Regions from separate parts of the Streptomyces sp. NPDC027672 genome, predicted to be linked through region 1. Evidence: riboswitches for the same ligand, from Rfam matches in the RefSeq annotation. Region 1 holds a riboswitch; the other holds the start of a gene.

Region 1 (10,480 bases):
GCCCGGGTAGCCCTCGGCGTACTTGTTGGTGAGGACCGAGCCCTGGGCCTCCATGACCGCGAGCGGCGCGAAGTTCTCGGAGGCGATCATCTCCAGCGTCGACTGCTGGCGCTCCAGCTCGGCGCCGACCGCGGCGGCGATCTCCGGGTCCAGCTCGTGCAGGGGTGTGTTCAGGACAGTCATGGGGCTACGACTCCTCAGCCGGCGGTGAAGGCGGTGTACTCGTCCGCGGAGAGCAGCTCGGCCGGCTCGTCCGTGATGCGTACCTTGAACAGCCAGCCGCCCTCGAAGGGCGCGGAGTTCACCAGCGACGGGTCGTTGACGACGTCCTCGTTGACCTCGGTGACCTCACCGGTGACCGGCGAGTACAGATCGGAGACCGACTTCGTCGACTCCAGCTCGCCGCAGGTCTCGCCCGCGGACACGGTGGAGCCGGCCTCGGGGAGCTGGACGAAGACGACATCGCCGAGCGCGTTGGCCGCGTGCTCCGTGATGCCGACCGTCGCGACGCCGTCCGCGGTGGCCGACAGCCACTCGTGCTCCTTGCTGTAGCGCAGCTGCTGGGGGTTGCTCATGGCCTGAATTCTCCTGTACGCGCGGGAGTGATGGTGACGGGGGGACTACGGAAACCGCTGGTGGGCGGGTGAATGTGCGCAGGCTCACGCGACGGCGCGGGACCGGGGTCCCACGGCCGCGGCCGTGGCCGGCCGGTTACTTCCGGCGCTTGTAGAACGGCAGCGCCACGACCTGGTACGGCTCGTGGGTGCCCCGGATGTCCACGCCGACGCCCTCGGTGCCCGGGGCGGCGTGGGCCGCGTCGACGTAGGCCATGGCGATCGGCTTGCCCAGGGTGGGGGAGGGGGCGCCGGAGGTGACCTCGCCGATCACCTCGCCGCCGGCCACGACGGCGTACCCGGCGCGCGGCACCCGGCGGCCCTCGGCGGCCAGGCCGACCAGCACCCGCGGCGGGTTCTCCTGGGCCCGGACGGCGGCCCGCTCCAGCGCCGCGCGGCCCACGAAGTCGCCCTCCTTCTCGAACTTCACCACCCGGCCGAGGCCGGCGTCGAAGGGGGTCAGGGAGGTGGTCAGCTCGTGCCCGTACAGCGGCATGCCGGCCTCCAGGCGCAGCGTGTCCCGGCAGGACAGCCCGCACGGGACCAGCCCGGCGCCCTCGCCGGCCTTGGTCAGCGCCTGCCACAGCTCCACGGCGTGCTCCGGCCGCACGAACAGCTCGAAGCCGTCCTCGCCGGTGTAGCCGGTGCGGGCGATCAGCGCCGGGACGCCCGCGACCGTGCCGGGCAGGCCGGCGTAGTACTTCAGGCCGTCCAGGTCGGCGTCGGTCAGGGACTTCAGGATGCCGGGGGACTCCGGGCCCTGGACGGCGAGCAGCGCGTAGGCGTCCCGGTCGTCGCGGACCTCGGCGGCGAAGCCGGCCGCGCGCTCGGTGAGCGCGTCCAGCACCACCTGGGCGTTGGAGGCGTTGGCCACGACCAGGTACTCGGTCTCGGCCAGCCGGTAGACGATCAGGTCGTCCAGGATGCCGCCGTCGTCCTGGCAGATCATGGTGTAGCGGGCGCGGCCGGCCCCCACGGTGGCGATGTTGCCGACCAGCGCGTGGTTCAGGAACGCGCCGGCCTCGGCTCCGGTGACGGTGATCTCGCCCATGTGGGAGAGGTCGAACAGACCGGCCCGGGTCCGCACGGCCAGGTGCTCGTCGCGCTCGGAGCCGTAGCGCAGGGGCATGTCCCAGCCGGCGAAGTCGGTCATCGTCGCGCCCAGCGAGCGGTGCACGGCGTCGAGCGCGGTGTGACGGAGTTCGGTACTGCTCATCGGTCGGTCGTCTCCCAGGCAGAAGGGACGGGCGAGGAACGTTCCTCCCCATCTGTCATCGGAACCTGAGAGGTTCGCCTGGACCGCCACGGGGACGGCCACGGCTTGCACCTTGGGTGGGACCGCCGGATACGGCGGCCCGCTTTTCAGATGTGCCTCGCCCGCGCGGTAACGGGGCCTGAGAGATTCAAGGGAGGGACTTGCTCCTTCGGCGTCCCAGGGGCCCGGGGGGCCTGGGAACTCTCCCGCGCGGATTCAAACGGCCGGTATGCAGTTGGCGGGCTCATCATTGCACGCCGCACCCCGGCCAGCCAGAGCCCACTGATCGTGACCGGTCCGTGGCCGTACGCGCACACATCGCGGACCGTTGCCCATTACCTTCTCTTTACATACAACGGGCATGGAGACCACCGAGCCCACTGGGGAGGACGATCAGGGTGCACAGGACCTCGGCCTACACCGCCCACGCCGGCCTGACGATGCCGGCGCAGCCCTCCGCCGCGGCCCGGGGACGCGGCGCCGGCCGTCCCGCGCCGGCCGTCCGCGATCTGCGCGACCGCGCGGGCCGCAGCCCGCACGCCCTGCTCTTCGGCCCCCGCGACCTGGTCGTGGTCACCGGCCTGCCCGGCAGTGGCAAGTCCACCCTGATGCACCGCGCGGTCGCCGGCCCCCGCGTCGACTCCCAGGACACCCGCGACCGCTGGGCCGCCCGCGTCCCCGGCCCGCTGCCCTACGCCCTGTACCGCCCGCTGGTCCGCCTCGCCCACTACGCCGCGCTGCGCCGGGCCCTGCGCGAGGGCGGGGGAGTCGTCGTGCACGACTGCGGCACCCAGCCCTGGGTGCGCGCCTGGCTGGCCCGCGCGGCCCGGCGCCGGGGCGGCACCCTGCACCTGCTCCTGCTCGACGTCAGCCCCGGCACCGCCCGGCAGGGCCAGCGCGAGCGCGGCCGGGGCGTCTCCCGCTACGCCTTCCGCCGTCACCGCCGGGCCACCGCCCGGCTGCTGCGCGCGGCGGAGCGGGGCGAACTGCCCGCCGGCTGCGGCACGGCCGTGCTGCTGGACCGGGACGCGGCGGACGTCCTGGGCCGGGTGGGCTTCGCCCGGTGAGGGACTGTCACCGCCACCCGCTAGCCTTCTCGCACACGACAGCGGTTCCCAGCAGGCGGTAGGCACATGGACTTCCCGGCGGACCTTCCCGCGGACTTTCCGGCACAGGCACACCCCCAGCCGCACGGCGGCTGGCCCGGCAACGAGCTGGAGGAGGTGCTGTCGGCGTCCCTCGGCGTCCCCACGGCGGGCGGCCGGATCATCGAGGTCCTCGGCCGCAGCCTGCTGTGGGTCCCGCTGCCGGGCGGCGGCGGCCCGGACAGCGTCCCGCTGGACCTGCCGACGCTGGACCTCGGCGGCCAGGCGTACGTCCCGGTGTTCAGCTCCGAGGAACAGCTGCGCCAGGTGGCCGGTCCCCACATGGCGTACACCATCGCCCCGGCGGTGGAGTTCGCCCGCGGCCTGCCCGCGCAGGTCGGCATCGCCGTCAACCCCGAGGGCGTGGTGGGCATACCGCTGCCGCCCGCGGCCGTGGCCGAGCTGTGCCAGGCGGGCCGCACCCCGCTCGACGGCCCCGGCACCGGCGGCCGGGTCCGCCTCTTCGAGCCCGACTGGCAGGACGACCCGGTCGACTTCCTCGCCGCCGCCTCCGCCGAGTTCGACATGATCGGCGTGGTGCTCACCGCCCGCCGCTGCCTCGCCGTCGTCGAGACGGGCGAGCCGGTGATGTTCGTGGGCGTGGAACTCTCCCAGTGGGAGGGCGACCTGCGCGCCCGCCCCCTGGAGGCCCTCGGCCGGGCCCTCGGCCGGGTCCCGGTCACGTGGCCGGTCAACCTCGTCCTCCTGGACGTCACCGACGACCCGGTGGCCACCTGGCTGAAGGCCAACGTGCACCCCTTCTACCGGAACGGCCACTGAACCGGGCCCTCCACGGGGGCGCGGGGGACGCCCGAGCACCCCGCCACCCACCCGCACCGGCGCGCGACGCCACGGGCCCGGCGCTGCCGGGCGCATAAGCTGTGCTCACACGCCGGGTCATGAAGAAGAAGGGGCACACCAGGTGAGCGCGAGCCACAGCGGCGGCGTCGAGCACATGCTGCGCCAGGTCACGCCCGGACGCTACGACGCCTACGAGGCCCTGCTGCGCGCCCTCGCCATCCCCTCCGCCGGCCAGATCTGGATGCTGCTGTGGCACGGCCAGGCCGGCTCCCCGGACGCCCAGTACGGGACGATGGAGGTGGACGGCTTCCCCTACGCCCCCTGTGTGACCTCCGCCCAGGAACTGTCGGCCAGCGGCTGGAACCGTTCCTACGAGGTGGCCGACGGCCTGGACGTGGCCCGCACCCTCTACCCCGACCACTACGGCCTCTGGCTCAACCCGCACGCCCCGGGCGGCGGCGTCGGCATCCCCTGGCTGGATCTGCGCCGCATCGCCACCGGTCTGGACCGCCAGCCCGCCGGACCGCTGCGGCTGTCGGAACCCGGCATCGAGATCCCGCAGTTCTACGCCCTGCTCGCGCAGAACGCGCACCGCACCCCCGCGCTGCGCTCGCTGCGCCGCGCCTGGGTGCAGCCCGCGCTCGGCGCGCCGTACCTCGCCATCGGCCTGGAGGTGTACGACGCCTCGCCCGCCGCGGTGGACTCGGTGCGGGCGATGATGCAGCAGTCCGTCGGCGCGGTCCCGGAGGGGCTGCCGGTGTCGACGGTCGCAATGAGCGACGACTACGACCCGGTGGTGATGTGGATGCGGGCCAACGCGCGCCCCTTCTACGACCGCGAGGCCCACGCCCCCGCGCCCCACCCGCAGCTCCAGGCCCCGCCGTCCGCCGGCTACGGCTACCCGCCGGTCCACGGCGGCTACTGAGCAACCGGCCCGCGTGCCGGGCCTCTTGGCACGCAGTGCATGATGGACCGGACGGGCGGCTCTCTGCGCGCGTAGACATCCGCCATACGTCCCGAACCGCGCCGAATCGGCGTTCTGTCCCAACTGACCCGCGTCCGAGGGCCGTTACCCACTGTTCGGATAACGGAATCCCCCGCACTGCATCACGGTTGCGCATACTTTCGCCGTCAGCTCTGGCGGGTGATCGCAACGACGCTGAAGACTCCCGGTTCAGACATGAGGCCGAAGGCCCCGTGATCGATGGCAAGTCGACAAAGCCGCAATCCGCGGCAGGCGCAGGCCGGTCACCACCGGCGAGAGGGGTCGCTCACCGTGACCGCACCGATCGAGACCACCGGAGCGGCAGCCGAGGTGCAGCCGGAGGCTGTGCTGGCGGGTGCCGGAAAGGGGCAGATCGAGGGTCGTTCCCTGGGCCAGATCGCCTGGACCCGGTTCAAGAAGGACAAGGTGGCCGTCGCGGGCGGCGTCATCGTGATCCTGCTGATCCTCCTCGCACTCCTCGCGCGCCCCCTCCAGGCCCTCTTCGGGCTCGACCCCAACGACTTCCACCAGGACCTGATCGACGCCAACACCTCGCTGCCCACGGGCAGTCTGGGCGGCATCAGCGCGGACCACCCGCTCGGCGTGGACCCCAAGTTCGGCCGCGACATCGCCACCCGGATCCTGGAGGGCTCCTGGGTGTCGCTGGTGGTCGCCTTCGGCGCCACGGTCCTGTCCAACGTGATCGGCGCCGTGATGGGCGTCGTCGCGGGCTACTACGGCGGACGGGTGGACGCGGTCATCAGCCGGATGATGGACACGTTCCTCGCCTTCCCCCTCCTGCTGTTCGCCATCTCCATCTCCGCCACGCTCCAGGGCGGCGCGTTCGGCCTGAGCGGGCTGCCGCTCCACCTGAGCGTGCTGATCTTCGTCATCGGCTTCTTCAACTGGCCCTACCTGGGCCGGATCGTGCGCGGCCAGACCCTCGCCCTGCGCGAGCGCGAGTTCGTCGACGCCTCCCGCGGCATGGGCGCCAAGGCCCCGTACATCCTGTTCCGGGAGCTGATGCCCAACCTGGTCGGCCCGATCATCGTCTACTCGACGCTGCTCATCCCGACCAACATCCTCTTCGAGGCGTCCCTGAGCTTCCTCGGCGTGGGCATCCAGCCCCCGCAGGCGTCCTGGGGCGGCATGCTCCGCGAGGCGGTCACCTTCTACCAGGTCGACCCCATGTTCATGATCGTCCCTGGTCTCGCCATCTTCGTGACCGTCCTCGCCTTCAACCTGCTCGGCGACGGACTCCGCGATGCACTCGACCCGCGCAGCCGCTGACGACGGCCGCCGAAGAGCCCGTAAGTTTCCAACAATGGAGGGGAAAGCGCCCATCATGCGAAGGTCAGCGCTGGCCGCGATCGCGGCCATCGGCTCCGCAAGCCTGCTTATTGCCGGCTGCAGCAAGGCCGATGACAACAAGAACGAGAACAAGTCGGCCGGGGCCAACGCCGCGACCAAGGGCGTCGTCAACGCGTCCGACAAGAAGGGCGGGACGCTCACCTACGAGCTGTCCGACGTCCCGGACTCGTTCGACCCGGGCAACACGTACTACGCGTACATGTACAACCTCAGCCGGCTGTGGGCCCGCCCGCTGATGACCTTCAAGCCCGGCGCCGGCGAGGAGGGCAACACCCTCGTCCCGGACCTCGCCGCGAGCAAGGGCCAGCCGAGCGACGGCGGCAAGACCTGGACGTACAAGCTGCGTGCGGGCCTGAAGTACGAGGACGGCTCGCCGATCACCTCGAAGGACGTCAAGTACGCCGTCGAGCGCTCCAACTTCGCGCGTGACGTGCTCTCCCTCGGCCCGAACTACTTCCAGCAGTTCCTGGCCGGCGGCGACAAGTACAAGGGCCCGTACAAGGACAAGAGCGCCAAGGGCCTGTCCTCCATCGAGACGCCGGACGCCACCACCGTCGTCTTCCACCTGAAGCAGGCCTTCCAGGAGTTCGACTACCTGGTCGCGGCCCCGCAGACGGCCCCGGTGCCGCAGGCCAAGGACACCGGCGTCGACTACGTCAAGCACATCGTCTCCTCGGGCTCGTACAAGTTCCAGAGCTACCAGGAGGGCCAGCAGGCCGTCCTGGTCCGCAACGAGAACTGGGACGCGAAGACGGACCCGCTGCGCAAGCAGCTCCCGGACAAGATCGTCGTCCGGCTGAAGGTCAACCCGGAGACGATCGACAAGGACGTCCTCGCGGGCAACGCCATCGACCTCGGCGGCACGGGTGTCCAGGCCTCGACCCAGGCCCAGGTCATCACCGACGCCGCGAAGAAGGCCAACACCGACAACACCTACGGTGGCCGCCTGGTCTACATGGCGATCAACACCACGGTCGCGCCGTTCGACAAGCTGGCGTGCCGCAAGGCCGTGCAGTACGCCATCGACAAGGTCTCGGTGCAGACCGCCGAGGGCGGCCCGATCCGCGGTGAGATCGCCTCCACCGTGCTGCCGCCGGACATCCCGGGCTACGCCGAGTCCGACGTCTACGCCAGCAAGGACAGCAAGGGCGACGCCGCCAAGGCCAAGCAGCTGCTGAAGGACTGCGGCAAGACCTCGATCAACACGAACATCTCGGCCCGTTCGGACCGTCCGCAGGAGATCGACGCCGCCACGGCGATCATCGCCTCGCTGAAGAAGGTCGGCATCAACGCCAGCCTGAAGCAGTTCCCGTCGGGCAAGTACTTCACCGACTACGCGGGTGTCCCGAAGTTCACGCGCAAGCAGAACATCGGCCTGCACATGATGCAGTGGGGTGCCGACTGGCCCTCCGGCTACGGCTTCCTCCAGCAGATCCTGAACGGCAAGGCGATCAGCCAGTCGGGCAGCACCAACCTGTCGCAGTACGACAACAAGGACGTCAACGAGCTGCTGGGCAAGGCGATCGGCACCGAGGACGACACCGAGCGCAACAGCCTGTACACGCAGATCGACAAGAAGACCATGGACGACTCCGTCCTCGTCCCGCTGACCTACTTCAAGGTCCTGCTGGCCCGACCGCAGAACTACACCAACCTGGTCTCCACGGCGGCCTTCAGCGGTCAGTACGACTACCTCAACATCGGCGTCGCGTCGAAGTAGCAGCCCCGGAAGGCAGGTGAAGGCATTGGTGCCCGCGGGCTTCGCGGCCCGCGGGCACCAGCGCCGATCCCCGTGATCTCGTACATCCTCCGCCGGACGTTCGCGGCAGTGATCCTGCTGCTGGTCGTCTCCGCGGTCACCTTTGCCATCTTCTTCCTGCTGCCACGGCTCGCCGGCCAGACAGCGGACCAGCTGGCGCAGCAGTACATCGGCAAGAGCCCGTCGAAGGCGGACATCGCCGCGGTCAAGCACAACCTCGGTCTGGACCAGCCCGTCTACGTCCAGTACTGGCACTTCATCAAGGGGATCGTGGCCGGCGCCGACTACAACCTCGGGCCCACGACGGTGCACTGCGACGTGCCGTGCTTCGGTTACTCCTTCAAGGACCACGTCGCGGTCTGGCCGCAGCTCACCTCGCGCATTCCGATCACCCTCTCGCTGGCCGCCGGCGCCGCCGTGCTGTGGCTCGTCTCGGGTGTGGCCATCGGTGTCGTCTCCGCGCTGAAGCCGCGCTCCTTCTTCGACCGCACCTTCATGGGCGTCGCGCTCGCCGGTGTCTCGCTGCCCATGTTCTTCACGGGGAACCTGGCGATCCTGCTCTTCGTCTTCAAGTGGCCGATCTTCGGACGCGACTACGTCCCGTTCACCGAGAACCCCGAGCAGTGGGCCAACACCCTCTTCCCGGCCTGGTGTTCGCTGGCCCTGCTGTACTCCGCCATCTACGCGCGGCTCACCCGCTCGGGCATGCTGGAGACGATGAACGAGGACTTCATCCGCACGGCCCGCGCCAAGGGCCTGCACGAGCGCAAGGTCGTCATCCGGCACGGTCTGCGCGCCGCCCTCACCCCGATCATCACCGTGTTCGGCATGGACCTCGGGCTGCTGCTCGGCGGCGCGGTGATCACCGAGAGCGTCTTCTCGCTGGACGGCATCGGCCGGTACGCGGTGCAGGGCATCACCGACAACGACCTGCCCAAGATCCTCGGCGTGACCCTGCTCGCCGCCTTCTTCGTCGTGATCGCAAATCTTGTGGTGGACGTGCTCTACGCCGCCGCCGACCCGCGGGTGAGGCTCTCGTGACCGAACTCTCCAAGACCGGCGCCGCGGTGGGCGAGCGCACCGAGCCCGGCAAGGCGCCCGACGCCTTCCTGGAGGTCCGCGACCTCAAGGTGCACTTCCCGACCGACGACGGCGTGGTCAAGTCCGTGGACGGGCTCAGCTTCTCGCTGGAGAAGGGCAGCACCCTCGCCATCGTGGGCGAGTCCGGCTCCGGCAAGTCGGTGACCTCGCTGGCCGTCATGGGCCTGCACCGGCTCGGCCCGCGCGGCAAGAACGTGCGGATGTCCGGCGAGATCTGGCTGGACGGCAAGGAACTGGTCTCCGCCGACCCGGACGAGGTGCGCAAGCTGCGCGGCCGGGAGATGGCGATGATCTTCCAGGACCCGCTGTCCGCGATGCACCCGTACTACAAGGTCGGCGACCAGATCGTCGAGGCGTACCGGGTCCACCACGACGTCAGCAGGAAGGCGGCCCGCACCCGGGCCATCGAGATGCTGGACCGGGTCGGCATCCCCGAGCCCGCCAAGCGCGTCGACGGCTACCCGCACGAGTTCTCCGGCGGTATGCGCCAGCGCGCCATGATCGCGATGGCGCTGGTCAACAACCCCGAGCTGCTGATCGCGGACGAGCCGACCACCGCCCTCGACGTGACCGTCCAGGCGCAGATCCTCGACCTGATCCGGGACCTGCAGAAGGAGTTCGGCTCCGCGGTCATCATGATCACCCACGACCTCGGCGTGGTCGCCGAGATCGCCGACGACGTCCTCGTGATGTACGGCGGCCGGTGCGTGGAGCGCGGCCCGGCCGACGAGGTCTTCGAGCAGCCGCAGCACCCCTACACCTGGGGCCTGCTCGGCTCGATGCCCCGCATCGACCGCGAGACCTCCGAACGGCTCATCCCGGTCAAGGGCTCGCCGCCGAGCCTCATCAACGTCCCCTCGGGCTGTGCCTTCCACCCGCGCTGCCCGTACGCGGACATCCCCAAGGGGAACGTCACCCGCACGGTGCGCCCCGAGCTGGAGCTGGTGGGCACCGGGCACTGGTCCGCCTGCCACCTCCCGGCCGAGGACCGCCAGCGGATCTGGACCGAAGAGATTGCGCCGAAGCTGTGAGTGAGACCAAGAAGACGGACACTGCCGCCGACGCCGCGGTCCCGCAGCAGGCGACGGCTCCCGAGGACGCCCCGGCACGGCGCGAGGAGCGGGAGGTGCTGCTCAAGGTCGAGGGCCTGACCAAGCACTTCCCGATCAAGAAGGGCATCCTGCAGCGCCAGGTCGGCGCGGTGAAGGCCGTCGACGGCATCGACTTCGAGGTGCGCCGGGGCGAGACCCTGGGCGTGGTCGGCGAGTCGGGCTGCGGCAAGTCGACCATGGGCCGGGTCATCACCCGGCTCCAGGACCCGACCGACGGGCGGATCACCTTCGAGGGGCGGGACATCACGCGGCTGAGCGCCGCGCAGATGCGCCCGCTGCGCCGCGACATCCAGATGATCTTCCAGGACCCGTACGGCTCCCTGAACCCGCGCCACAC
Region 2 (10,480 bases), on a different contig from region 1:
CGGTGCTGGCAGCCCTCAGGGACCGCTGGATGACGACCCCATGACCCACCGAAGCCGCACCGACGGCGCCGACGCGAAGCCGGACGCCGCGGCCGAGGACCCGGAGCGGCGCCCCACCCCGAACCCGCCCCCGGCCCCGGCCACCGGTCTCGACGCCCGCCTCGTCGTCGACCGCCCCGGATTCCGCCTGGACGTGACCCTGACGGCGGCCCCCGGAGAGGTCCTCGCCCTCCTCGGCCCCAACGGCGCCGGCAAGACCACCGCCCTGCGCGCCCTCGCCGGCCTCACCCCGCTCACGGACGGCCGTCTGCTCCTGGACGGCACGCCCCTGGAGCACACGCCGCCCGAGGCCCGCCCGGTCGGTGTCGTCTTCCAGGACTATCTGCTCTTCCCGCACCTGTCCGCCCTGGACAACGTCGCCTTCGGTCCGCGTTGCCGGGGCGTGGGCAAGGCCGAGGCCCGTGCCCAGGCCGCGGCCTGGCTGGACCGCATGGGGCTCGCCGACCACGCGGGCACCAGGCCGCGCCGGCTGTCCGGCGGCCAGGCCCAGCGCGTGGCGCTCGCCCGCGCCCTCGCCACCCGGCCCCGGCTGCTGCTCCTGGACGAGCCGCTGGCGGCCCTGGACGCCCGGACCCGGCTGGAGGTCCGCGCCGGGCTGCGCCGGCACCTGGCCGAGTTCGAGGCGGTGTCGGTCCTGGTCACCCACGACCCGCTGGACGCCATGGTCCTCGCGGACCGGCTGGTCGTCGTGGAGGACGGCCGGGTCGTGCAGACGGGCACGCCCGCCGACATCGCCCGGCACCCGCGCACGGACTACATCGCCCGGCTCGTCGGCCTCAACCTCTACCGGGGACAGGCCGCCGGGCACACCGTACGGCTCGGCGCGGGACCGTCGATCACGACCACGGAGGAGCTGTCCGGGCCGGTCTTCGTGGCGTTCCCGCCGTCCGCGGTGACCCTGTTCCGGGACCGGCCCTCGGGCGCCAGCGCCCGCAACCTGTGGCGGTGCGAGGTCGCGGGCCTGGAGACGCACGGCGACCAGATCCGCGCCGACCTCACGGGTGAGCTGCCGCTCGCGGCGGACCTGACGACGGTCGCCGCCGCCGAGCTGGACCTTCGTCCGGGCGCACCGGTCTGGGCGACGGTCAAGGCGGCACAGACCCACGCGTACCCGGCCTGAGCGCACCGGCGCCCTCGGGCCGCCGCCCGGCACACGGGATGAGCGGACCGGCGCAATGCGGCGGCAGCCCGGGACCGTCGCCCGGCACACCGCCTAAGCGGACCGACCCCCTCCGGCCGCAGCCCGGGGCCGCCGCCCGGCCCAAAAGGAAAGGCCCCGCCCGGACATCCGGGCGGGGCCTGCCTTTACGGCTCGCTCAGTCCTCGTAGGCGTCCAGCGGCGGGCAGGAGCACACCAGGTTGCGGTCGCCGAAGGCCTGGTCGATGCGGCGCACCGGCGGCCAGTACTTGTCGGCGGCCGAGACACCGGCCGGGAAGACGGCTTCCTCGCGGCTGTAGGCGTGCGACCACTCACCGCCGAGCGCGGCGGCGGTGTGCGGGGCGCCCCGCAGCGGGTTGTCCTCCGCGGGCCACGCGCCGGAGCCGACCTTCTCGATCTCCGCGCGGATGGCGATCATGGCCTCGCAGAAACGGTCCAGCTCGGTGAGGTCCTCCGACTCGGTCGGCTCGATCATCAGCGTGCCGGCCACCGGGAAGGACATGGTCGGCGCGTGGAAGCCGTAGTCGATCAGACGCTTGGCCACGTCGTCCACGGTCACACCGGTGGCCTTGGTGATCGGGCGCAGGTCGATGATGCACTCGTGCGCGACCAGGCCGCCCGGGCCGGTGTAGAGCACCGGGTAGTGCGGCTCCAGGCGCTTGGCGATGTAGTTCGCCGAGAGCACGGCGACCTGGGTGGCCCGCTTCAGGCCCTCGCCGCCCATCAGGCGGACGTACGCCCAGGAGATGGGCAGGATGCCCGCGCTGCCCCAGGGGGCGGCGGAGATCGGCCCGACGCCCGTCTCCGGGCCGGCCTCGGGCTGGAGCGGGTGGTTCGGCAGGTACGGCGCCAGGTGCGCGCGGACCGCGACCGGGCCGACGCCCGGACCGCCGCCGCCGTGCGGGATGCAGAACGTCTTGTGCAGGTTCAGGTGGGAGACGTCGCCGCCGAAGTGGCCCGGCTTGGCGAGGCCGACCAGCGCGTTGAGGTTGGCGCCGTCGACGTACACCTGGCCGCCGGCCTCGTGCACCCGGGCGCAGATGTCGGCGACGTGCTCCTCGAACACACCGTGCGTCGACGGGTAGGTGATCATCAGCACCGCCAGCTCGTCGCGGTACTGCTCGATCTTGGCCCGCAGGTCCTCGACATCGATCTCGCCGTCCCCGGCGGTCTTGACGACGACGACCTTCATGCCGGCCATCACCGCGCTGGCCGCGTTGGTGCCGTGCGCGGAGGACGGGATCAGACAGACGGTGCGCTGCTCGTCACCGTTGGCGCGGTGGTAGCCGCGTACGGCGAGCAGGCCGGCCAGCTCGCCCTGCGAACCGGCGTTCGGCTGGAGGGAGACCTTGTCGTAGCCGGTGACCTCGGCGAGACGCTCCTCCAGCTCGCGGATGAGCGTGAGGTAGCCCTGCGCCTGCTCGGCCGGCGCGAACGGGTGCAGCTGGCCGAACTCGGGCCAGGTGACCGGTTCCATCTCCGTGGTCGCGTTGAGCTTCATGGTGCAGGAGCCCAGCGGGATCATGCCGCGGTCGAGCGCGTAGTCCCGGTCGGCCAGCCTGCGCAGGTAGCGCAGCATCGCGGTCTCGGAGCGGTGCTGGTGGAAGACCGGGTGGGTGAGGTAGTCGTCGGTGCGCAGCAGCGCCTCGGGCAGGGTGTCCTCGGCGGTCGCGTCCAGCGCCTCGATGTCGGCGTCGGCGCCGAAGGCGGCCCAGACGGCGTCCAGCTGGGCCCGGCCGGTCGTCTCGTCGCAGGCCATGGAGACGTGGTCGGCGTCGACGAGCCGCAGGTTGACGCCGTTGTCCCGGGCGGCGGCGACGACCTCGGCGGCCTTGCCGGGCACCCGCGCGGTGACGGTGTCGAAGTACGCGCCGTGGACGATCTCCACACCGGCGGCCGTCAGGCCCGCGGCGAGGAGGGTGGCGTAGCGGTGCGTGCGGCGGGCGATCGTCCTCAGGCCGTCGGGGCCGTGGTAGACGGCGTACATACCGGCCATGACGGCGAGCAGCACCTGCGCGGTGCAGATGTTGCTGGTGGCCTTCTCCCGGCGGATGTGCTGCTCACGGGTCTGCAGCGCGAGCCGGTAGGCCCGGTGCCCGTCGGCGTCGACGGAGACGCCGACCAGGCGGCCGGGCAGGCTGCGCGCGAACTTCTCGTGTACGGCCATGTAGCCGGCGTGCGGTCCGCCGAAGCCCATCGGCACGCCGAAGCGCTGGGTGGTGCCGACGGCGATGTCCGCACCCAGCTCGCCCGGCGAGGTCAGCAGGGTCAGGGCGAGCAGGTCCGCGGCCACCGTCACCAGGGCGCCCAGCTCGTGCGCCTGGTCGATGACGGGCTTGATGTCCCGTACGGCTCCGGAGGCGCCCGGGTACTGGATCAGCACGCCGTTGATCTCGCGCCCGGCGACCTCGGCCGGGATGCCGGCGGAGAGGTCGGCGACGACGACCTCCACGCCGGTCGGCTCGGCGCGCGTCCGGATCACGGCGATGGTCTGCGGCAGCGCGTCCGCGTCGATCAGGAACAGGCCCTTCTTGTTCCTGCCCATGCGCCGGGACAGGGCGACCGCCTCGGCGGCGGCCGTGCCCTCGTCCAGCAGGGAGGCACCGGAGGTGGGCAGGCCGGTCAGCTCGGCGACCATCGTCTGGAAGTTCAGCAGGGCCTCCAGGCGGCCCTGGGAGATCTCCGGCTGGTACGGCGTGTAGGCCGTGTACCAGGCCGGGTTCTCCATGACGTTGCGCAGGATGACGGGCGGGGTGAAGGTGCCGTGGTAGCCCAGGCCGATCATCGAGCCCAGGACCTGGTTGCGGTCGGCGAGCGAGCGCAGCTCGGCGAGCACCTCGGCCTCGGTGCGGGCACCGGGCAGGTCCAGGGCGTCGGCGTTCTTGATCACATCCGGGACCGCGGCGGCGGTCAGCTCGTCGAGCGAGCCGTACCCGACCTGGGCGAGCATCTTGGCCCGCGCCTCCTGGTCGGGCCCGATGTGGCGCTGCTCGAACGGGATGCCCGCTTCGAGCTCGGCGAGCGGAATGCGGTGGGCGGTCATTGCGGAGGCCTCCTGGTCTGACGCGACCTGCGAGGGGCGCCCCGGCACGGGCACCCCGACGGCCTCCCCCTCTGTCATCTGCACCTGAGAGCTTCACCGGACGCCCGCGGGCACCGGCTTTCACCGTCGGTGAGGACGGGAGCCGTCGGACGCCCGTCCTGCTTTCCAGAGTGACCTCGTCCGTGCGGTACGTGAGCCTGAGAGATTCCGGGGAGGAGTTGCTCCTTCGGCGCCTCCGAGGTGGTCGGAGGACTCTCCCGCGCGGGGTCAGCAGCCGCCGTCAGCCTATCAGCGAGGTCAACGCCGTGGTCTTCGAGTGGCCGCCTGCCTGAATGTGCTCTTTGGTAGTGCTGACGGATGAGTCGCGACCACGTGGAGGGAGCGGGACCGTGCAGACCGACATCGATCCGCGCAGCCTGATCGGCCGCAAGGTGTTCGACCGCAATGGCACCAAGATCGGCACCATCGACGAGGTGTACCTGGACGACGCCACCGGCGTGCCCGAGTGGGCGGCCATACGCACCGGCCTCTTCTCCCGGGACGCCTTCGTCCCGCTGGAACCGAGCGAACTCGTCGACGGCACGCTGCGCGTCCCCTTCGACCGCGCCCTGGTCAAGGACGCCCCCGACTTCGGCGTGGGCCGTCACCTCTCCCCGGAGCAGGAACTCCAGCTCTACCACCACTACGGACTCGATACGGCCCCACCCCCCGCGGTCCCCGACCACGACTTCGGCAAGCTGGCGGGCTCGGAGGAGGTCTGACCCGACACGTCCGCCCCGGCGCCGGGCGGGCGGGGGGAATCCGCGACCAGCGGCAACGGATCGGCCGCCACCAGGTCGGGGTCGGCGACGGGGAGCGTCCGCACCCGCCCCGGAGCCGACAGCGGCGTCTCGAACCGCACGGTGACCCGCCCCAGCCCGCTGCCCTGCACCCACCCGTGCCCGTACTCGGCGTGCCGTACGTCCTGCCCGGCACGCCACTGCCGTTCGACGGGCTCCGGCCGCTCCACGGCGGACTCGGCGGCGCCCGCCTCCGGCTCCTCCTCCAGGGGCACCGGCATCGCCTGCGCGAACAGGTCCTCCTGCGTGTAGTCGGCGAGCCCGGACACCCCCACCCCGAGCAGCCGCACCCCGCCCGTGGTGTCCACGGAGTCCAGCAGCCGGGCCGCCGCCTCGCGGATGACCGCCGGGTCGTCCGTGGGCCCCCGGAGCGTCTCGGAGCGGGTCAGGGTGGAGAAGTCGTACCGCCGCACCTTGAGCACGATGGTCCGCCCGGACAGCCCGGCCCCGCGCAGCCGCCGCACACACCGGTCGGCCAGCCGCCGCACCTCCAGAGCGACCCGCGCCCGGTCGTGGATGTCCACGTCGTACGTGTCCTCCACGGACACCGACTTGGCCTCCCGCTCGGCCACCACCGGCCGCTCGTCCCGGGCCAGGGCCATCGCGTACAGCGCCTGCCCGTGCGCCTTGCCGAGCAGCCGGACCAGTTCGTCCTCCCCCGCCTCGGCCAGCTCCTGCACCGTGGTGATCCCGGCCCGGCGCAGATGGTCGCCGGTGGCCGGCCCGACGCCCGGCAGCGTGCGCACCGGCAGCGGTCCCAGCAGCGCCCGCTCGCCGCCCGGCTCGATCAGCACCAGTCCGTCCGGCTTGGCCTGCTCCGAGGCGATCTTCGCGAGCATCTTGGAGGCGGCGAGCCCGACCGATCCGGTGAGGCCGGTGACCGTCCGGATGTCCCTCCGCAGCTTCTCGCCGGCCCGCCGCGCCGACTCCTCGTCCCAGGCCGTCCCCCCGGCCTCCAGGTCCACGAACGCCTCGTCCAGGCTCAGCGGCTCCACCAGCGGCGACAGCTCCCGCAGCAGCGCCATCACCTGCTCGCTGATCGCCCGGTACAGCGTGAAGCGCGGCACCAGATAGGCGGCGTTGGGCGCCAGCCGGCGGGCCTGCGCCATGGGCATCGCCGAGTGCACCCCGAACACCCGTGCCTCGTACGACGCGGTGGCCACCACACCGCGCGGTCCGAGCCCGCCCACGACGACCGCCTTCCCGCGCAGGCTCGGCTTGGACGCCTGCTCCACCGAGGCGAAGAAGGCATCCATGTCGAGATGCAGGATCGTGGGCGCGTTTCTCACATCTCCGATGCTGCACCACGGCACTGACAACGGCCGCGGTGCCGGGGCGCCCCGGCCGGTCCGGCGGTCAGACCGCCCGGTTGCGGCGTCGCGCCAGCTCGTCCGCGGGGTTGTGCCCGACGAGGGTCTCGCCTGTGTCGATGCGCTCGCCGTGCAGTTGGGAGAGGGCGCTCTCCACGTCCCGCCACACCACGCCGACGGCGATCCCGAAGATGCCCTGGCCGCCCTGGAGCAGGGCGTGGACCTCGTCCGGCGAGGAGCACTCGTACACGGTGGCCCCGTCGCTCATCAGGGTCATCCGCTCCAGGTCGCGGAAACCGCGTTCCCGCAGGTGCTGCACGGCCGTGCGGATGTTCTGCAGCGACACCCCGGTGTCCAGGAACCGCTTCACGATCTTCAGGACGACGACGTCCCGGAAGCTGTACAGCCGCTGGGTGCCCGACCCGTAGGCCGGTCGCACACTGGGCTCGACCAGGCCGGTGCGGGCCCAGTAGTCGAGCTGCCGATAGGTGATACCGGCGGCAGCGCAGGCCGTGGGCCCGCGGTAGCCGATCTGCTCGGACGTCATGGACGCAACCCCTCCGCCGTTCGGCACCGCCGTCGGAAGCTGCGGAGCGTGCTCCACCGCGCCGCCGGGATGGGCATGTCCCGCGCCGGGGCGCAGCCGCGCGTTCGGGGGCGGGTACGGACCGCTCTCCCCGAAACCGCGTCCGGGGGCACCCCCAGCCGTACCGTCGCCGCTGGTTCTCACGCCGACCTCCGTCCTTGACCTGCCTTCTCGACGGTAGGCAGTCACCAGGGGTGCGTCAACGATCGCCACACTCGGCACGCCGAGTGATAATCACCCTAGGAGTGGTTTCCCGTGCCCCACCGCGGGGAAAGGCTAGCCGAATGCCCTCGCGGCGGGCCGTAGGACGCTCTCACCGGCCGGAGGCAATTGCCGGGGCGCCGGCCCCGCGAAGCCGCCGCCCATACCGGGAGAAGCTCCGGTCCGGAGGCCGGCCGCGCGCCTGGCCGACTGCGGCGCGGCGGCTCAGCGCCTGCTGGTGTCTCACCGGCTCCTGGTGTCTCACTGGCTGCTGGTGCCGAAGTCCTCGGGCGAGATCTGGTCGAGGAACTCGCGGAACTTCTCCACCTCGTCCTCCTGCTCGTCCGGGATCGCGATGCCCGCGTCGTCCAGCACCGTGTCACTGCCGTAGATCGGCGTGCCGGTGCGCAGGGCGAGCGCTATGGCATCGGAGGGGCGGGCGCTGACCTCGACCCCGCTGGCGAACACCAGCTCCGCGTAGAAGACGCCTTCCCGCAGGTCGGTGATGCGCACTTCGGTCAGCTCCTGGCCGACGGCCTCCAGCACGTCCTTGAACAGGTCGTGGGTCAGCGGCCGCGCGGGGGCCATGCCCTGCTGGGCGAAGGCGATCGCCGTCGCCTCCCCCGGCCCGATCCAGATAGGGAGGTAACGGTCGCCTCCCACTTCGCGCAGGAGCACGATCGGTTGGTTGGAGGGCATTTCGACCCGGACACCTACGACATCGAGCTCGTTCACACAGCAACCCTAGGCCGTGCCCGGGACGTTTGGGTAGTCGGGCCGGGAACAGGTGCCCGATCCGGCCGCCCGGAGGCCCCGGGGTTCAGGGATTCCGCACCCCGAGAGCGGTTTTCACCAGGGCCGCGTGCAGTTTCGTCGTCAGGGCCGCCAGCTCGCGCGTACGGGCCTCGGCGTGCACCCTGGTCTGCGGATTGCGGTGGCGCCTGAGCGGGGCCACCACCTGGTCGACCAGACCCGCCTCGCGGTCGGCGGCGGCCTTCATCACCCTGAGGTGGCGCGGCTCGATCCCGAACCGGCCCAGTTCGGCCACGAGCGAGGCCACCGTGACGGTCTCGGCGTCGTACGCCCCGTCCTCCAGGGGAGCGATGAGCCCGTAGGACTCCCACTCCTTCAGATCGTCCTCGGTGATGTCCGCCGCGGCCAGCAGTTCGGCCTTGCCGATCCTGGCCACCGTGGGACCCTCCACGGGCGCCGGCCCGTCCTCTCCGGTGCGCTGGCGGCCCACCACGGGCAGCGCCACGGCCTCGCCCCGCGCCATGGCGTCCAGATGCTCCCGGATCACCTTGAGCGGCAGATAGTGGTCCCGCTGCATCCGCAGGACATGAGCGAGGCGCTCGACGTCCCCGGCGCTGAACTTGCGGTACCCCGACGGGGTCCGCCGCGGCTCGACCAGGCCCTCCGACTCCAGGAAGCGGATCTTGGAGATGGTGACTTCGGGGAACTCGTCGCGCAGCACGTTCAGCACCGTGCCGATGCTCATCAGCCCACTGTCCCTGGCGGCGGTACCGCTTCCGGCACCGCCGCTCGGTGTTTGAAGCATGGACCTTCCCTGGGGGTGGTCCCCCCGGACGTCCGTCCGGGGGCGGGTCAGATGCCCTGCCGGCTCGCGTAGAACACCAGCCGGTACTTGCCGATCTGCACCTCGTCACCGTTCGACAGAGCGACCTGGTCGATGCGCTCGCGGTTGACGTACGTGCCGTTCAGGCTGCCCACGTCGGCCACCGTGAAGGAGCCGTCAGGAGAGCGCCGGAACTCCACGTGCCGCCGGGAGACCGTCACGTCGTCCAGGAAGATGTCGCTCTGCGGATGGCGGCCGGCCGTCGTCAGGTCGCTGTCCAGCAGGAAGCGGCTGCCCGAGTTCGGCCCCCGGCGCACGACCAGCAGCGCCGAGCCCAGCGGCAGCGCGTCCACCGCGGCCTGTGCCTCCGGAGAGAGCATCGGCAGCGGCGTCTGGCCGGTCGCCTCGGAGTCGTAGGCCTCCAGCCCGGAGATCGAGATGGTGGACGTCGTCTCGGAGGCCCGCTCCGGTGCCACCCCGGGGCGCAGCGGCGCCCCGCAGTTGGAACAGAACCGGGCGTTCTCCGCATTGCGGTTACCGCACCTCGTACACACCAGGACCGACATCGACGGATCCTCCTGCCGCGGCTGCCCCGCCGGGGCGTTGGACGCGTACGGACCGGAGGCAAACCCTCCACCCGTACCTGAGGTTGACGGTTGCCCGAAACCTATGCCGCCGGACTGGGCAGGGTCAACAGACGCCGCGCCCTGACCTCCCGAAATGTCACCGCCCGGACCAGCGACCTGGTCCCGGAACAGCGGGCGCTGGCCCTCCGCGTCAGGCTGCGCGCGATGACGAGCGGTCGCGTTGGCGTTGCCCTCTCGCGCGCTCTTGCCGAACAACTTCGCAAACAACTTCACGGGCGATTCCCCTTGACCGAAACAGACCCGCCCGTGGGGCAGGACGAACCCTGATTGCCTACACCGGCCGAGCCGGACATTCTCACAACGTCCGTATCCGCCAAACAGTTTCCACCACGCACCACCTCTTCGGTGCGCCGACCCCCCGCAAGCTCATGCCCCTGCCCGTCCGGCCCCATGCACCGCCGGTTCACCGGGAGGACGACCGAGCGTAGTCAGGCCGCTTCGCCTGCCGCAAGGCGTCCACGATGATCTTGTCCGACCGTTCGACGGTGACCGTGGCCTGCTCCTTCTCCAGAGTCTGCACCACGCCTCCCGGGATGTTCAGCGCCGGCTCCAGGTCCTGCGGCTTGCCGATGACCTGGAAACGATACGGCGCGTTGATCTTGTTCCCGTCGACGCCGACGCTCGCGCCGGAATCGGCGAAGTACGTGCCGGCGACCACGCGGACCCCGTTGACCTGGATCGCCTCCGCGCCGGCCGCGCGCAACTCCTGGATCGCGTCGAGCAGCATGTCCGCCCGGACCGCCCCCTTCGTGTCCTCGATCGTCATGGTGATGCCGGGACCCTGCGCCGCCACGGTGCCCGCCAGGATGCCGAGTTGCCTCGCCTTCTCGGCGGTCTGCCGGCGCGCCTCCGCGGCCTGGTCGGAGCTGCTCTGCAGCTCCTGGCGCTGCTTTTCGAGTCCCTGCTTCTCGTCCTCAAGACGCTGGGTACGCGAATCCAGTTCATCGAGGATGCGAACGAGATCTTCCTGACGCGCGCCGCGCAGCGCGCTGTCGGTGTCGCTGTTGGACGCCACCTGCACGGCCAGGCCGAAGCCGAGGCCGAACAGCAGCAGCGCCA

What was found. Region 1 has a riboswitch for glycine ahead of gcvT (glycine cleavage system aminomethyltransferase GcvT). Riboswitches for the same ligand answer to the same signal wherever they lie in the genome.
Region 2: linked by a shared signal. The riboswitch ahead of gcvP (aminomethyl-transferring glycine dehydrogenase) and the one ahead of gcvT (glycine cleavage system aminomethyltransferase GcvT) in region 1 are both predicted to bind glycine.

The regions. Positions count from the first base shown of each region.
Region 1 is NZ_JBVHSO010000001.1:72,035-82,514, reverse strand. Features, by position in the region: gene glyA (serine hydroxymethyltransferase) at 1-183, opposite strand, end outside; gene gcvH (glycine cleavage system protein GcvH) at 198-575, opposite strand; gene gcvT (glycine cleavage system aminomethyltransferase GcvT) at 712-1,830, opposite strand; glycine riboswitch at 1,873-1,986, opposite strand; glycine riboswitch at 1,987-2,088, opposite strand; gene ACZ4SV_RS00355 (AAA family ATPase) at 2,268-2,936, shown strand; gene ACZ4SV_RS00350 (enhanced serine sensitivity protein SseB) at 3,003-3,794, shown strand; gene ACZ4SV_RS00345 (enhanced serine sensitivity protein SseB C-terminal domain-containing protein) at 3,970-4,740, shown strand; gene ACZ4SV_RS00340 (ABC transporter permease) at 5,092-6,090, shown strand; gene ACZ4SV_RS00335 (ABC transporter substrate-binding protein) at 6,146-7,891, shown strand; gene ACZ4SV_RS00330 (ABC transporter permease) at 7,964-8,971, shown strand; gene ACZ4SV_RS00325 (ABC transporter ATP-binding protein) at 8,968-10,062, shown strand; gene ACZ4SV_RS00320 (ABC transporter ATP-binding protein) at 10,059-10,480, shown strand, end outside.
Region 2 is NZ_JBVHSO010000020.1:5,058-15,537, reverse strand. Features, by position in the region: gene modB (molybdate ABC transporter permease subunit) at 1-44, shown strand, start outside; gene ACZ4SV_RS33560 (ABC transporter ATP-binding protein) at 41-1,180, shown strand; gene gcvP (aminomethyl-transferring glycine dehydrogenase) at 1,377-4,262, opposite strand; glycine riboswitch at 4,438-4,532, opposite strand; gene ACZ4SV_RS33550 (PRC-barrel domain-containing protein) at 4,652-5,023, shown strand; gene ACZ4SV_RS33545 (DNA polymerase IV) at 4,945-6,390, opposite strand; gene ACZ4SV_RS33540 (MerR family transcriptional regulator) at 6,458-7,141, opposite strand; gene ACZ4SV_RS33535 (bifunctional nuclease family protein) at 7,460-7,933, opposite strand; gene ftsR (transcriptional regulator FtsR) at 8,019-8,756, opposite strand; gene ACZ4SV_RS33525 (FHA domain-containing protein) at 8,804-9,634, opposite strand; gene ACZ4SV_RS33520 (DUF881 domain-containing protein) at 9,825-10,480, opposite strand, start outside.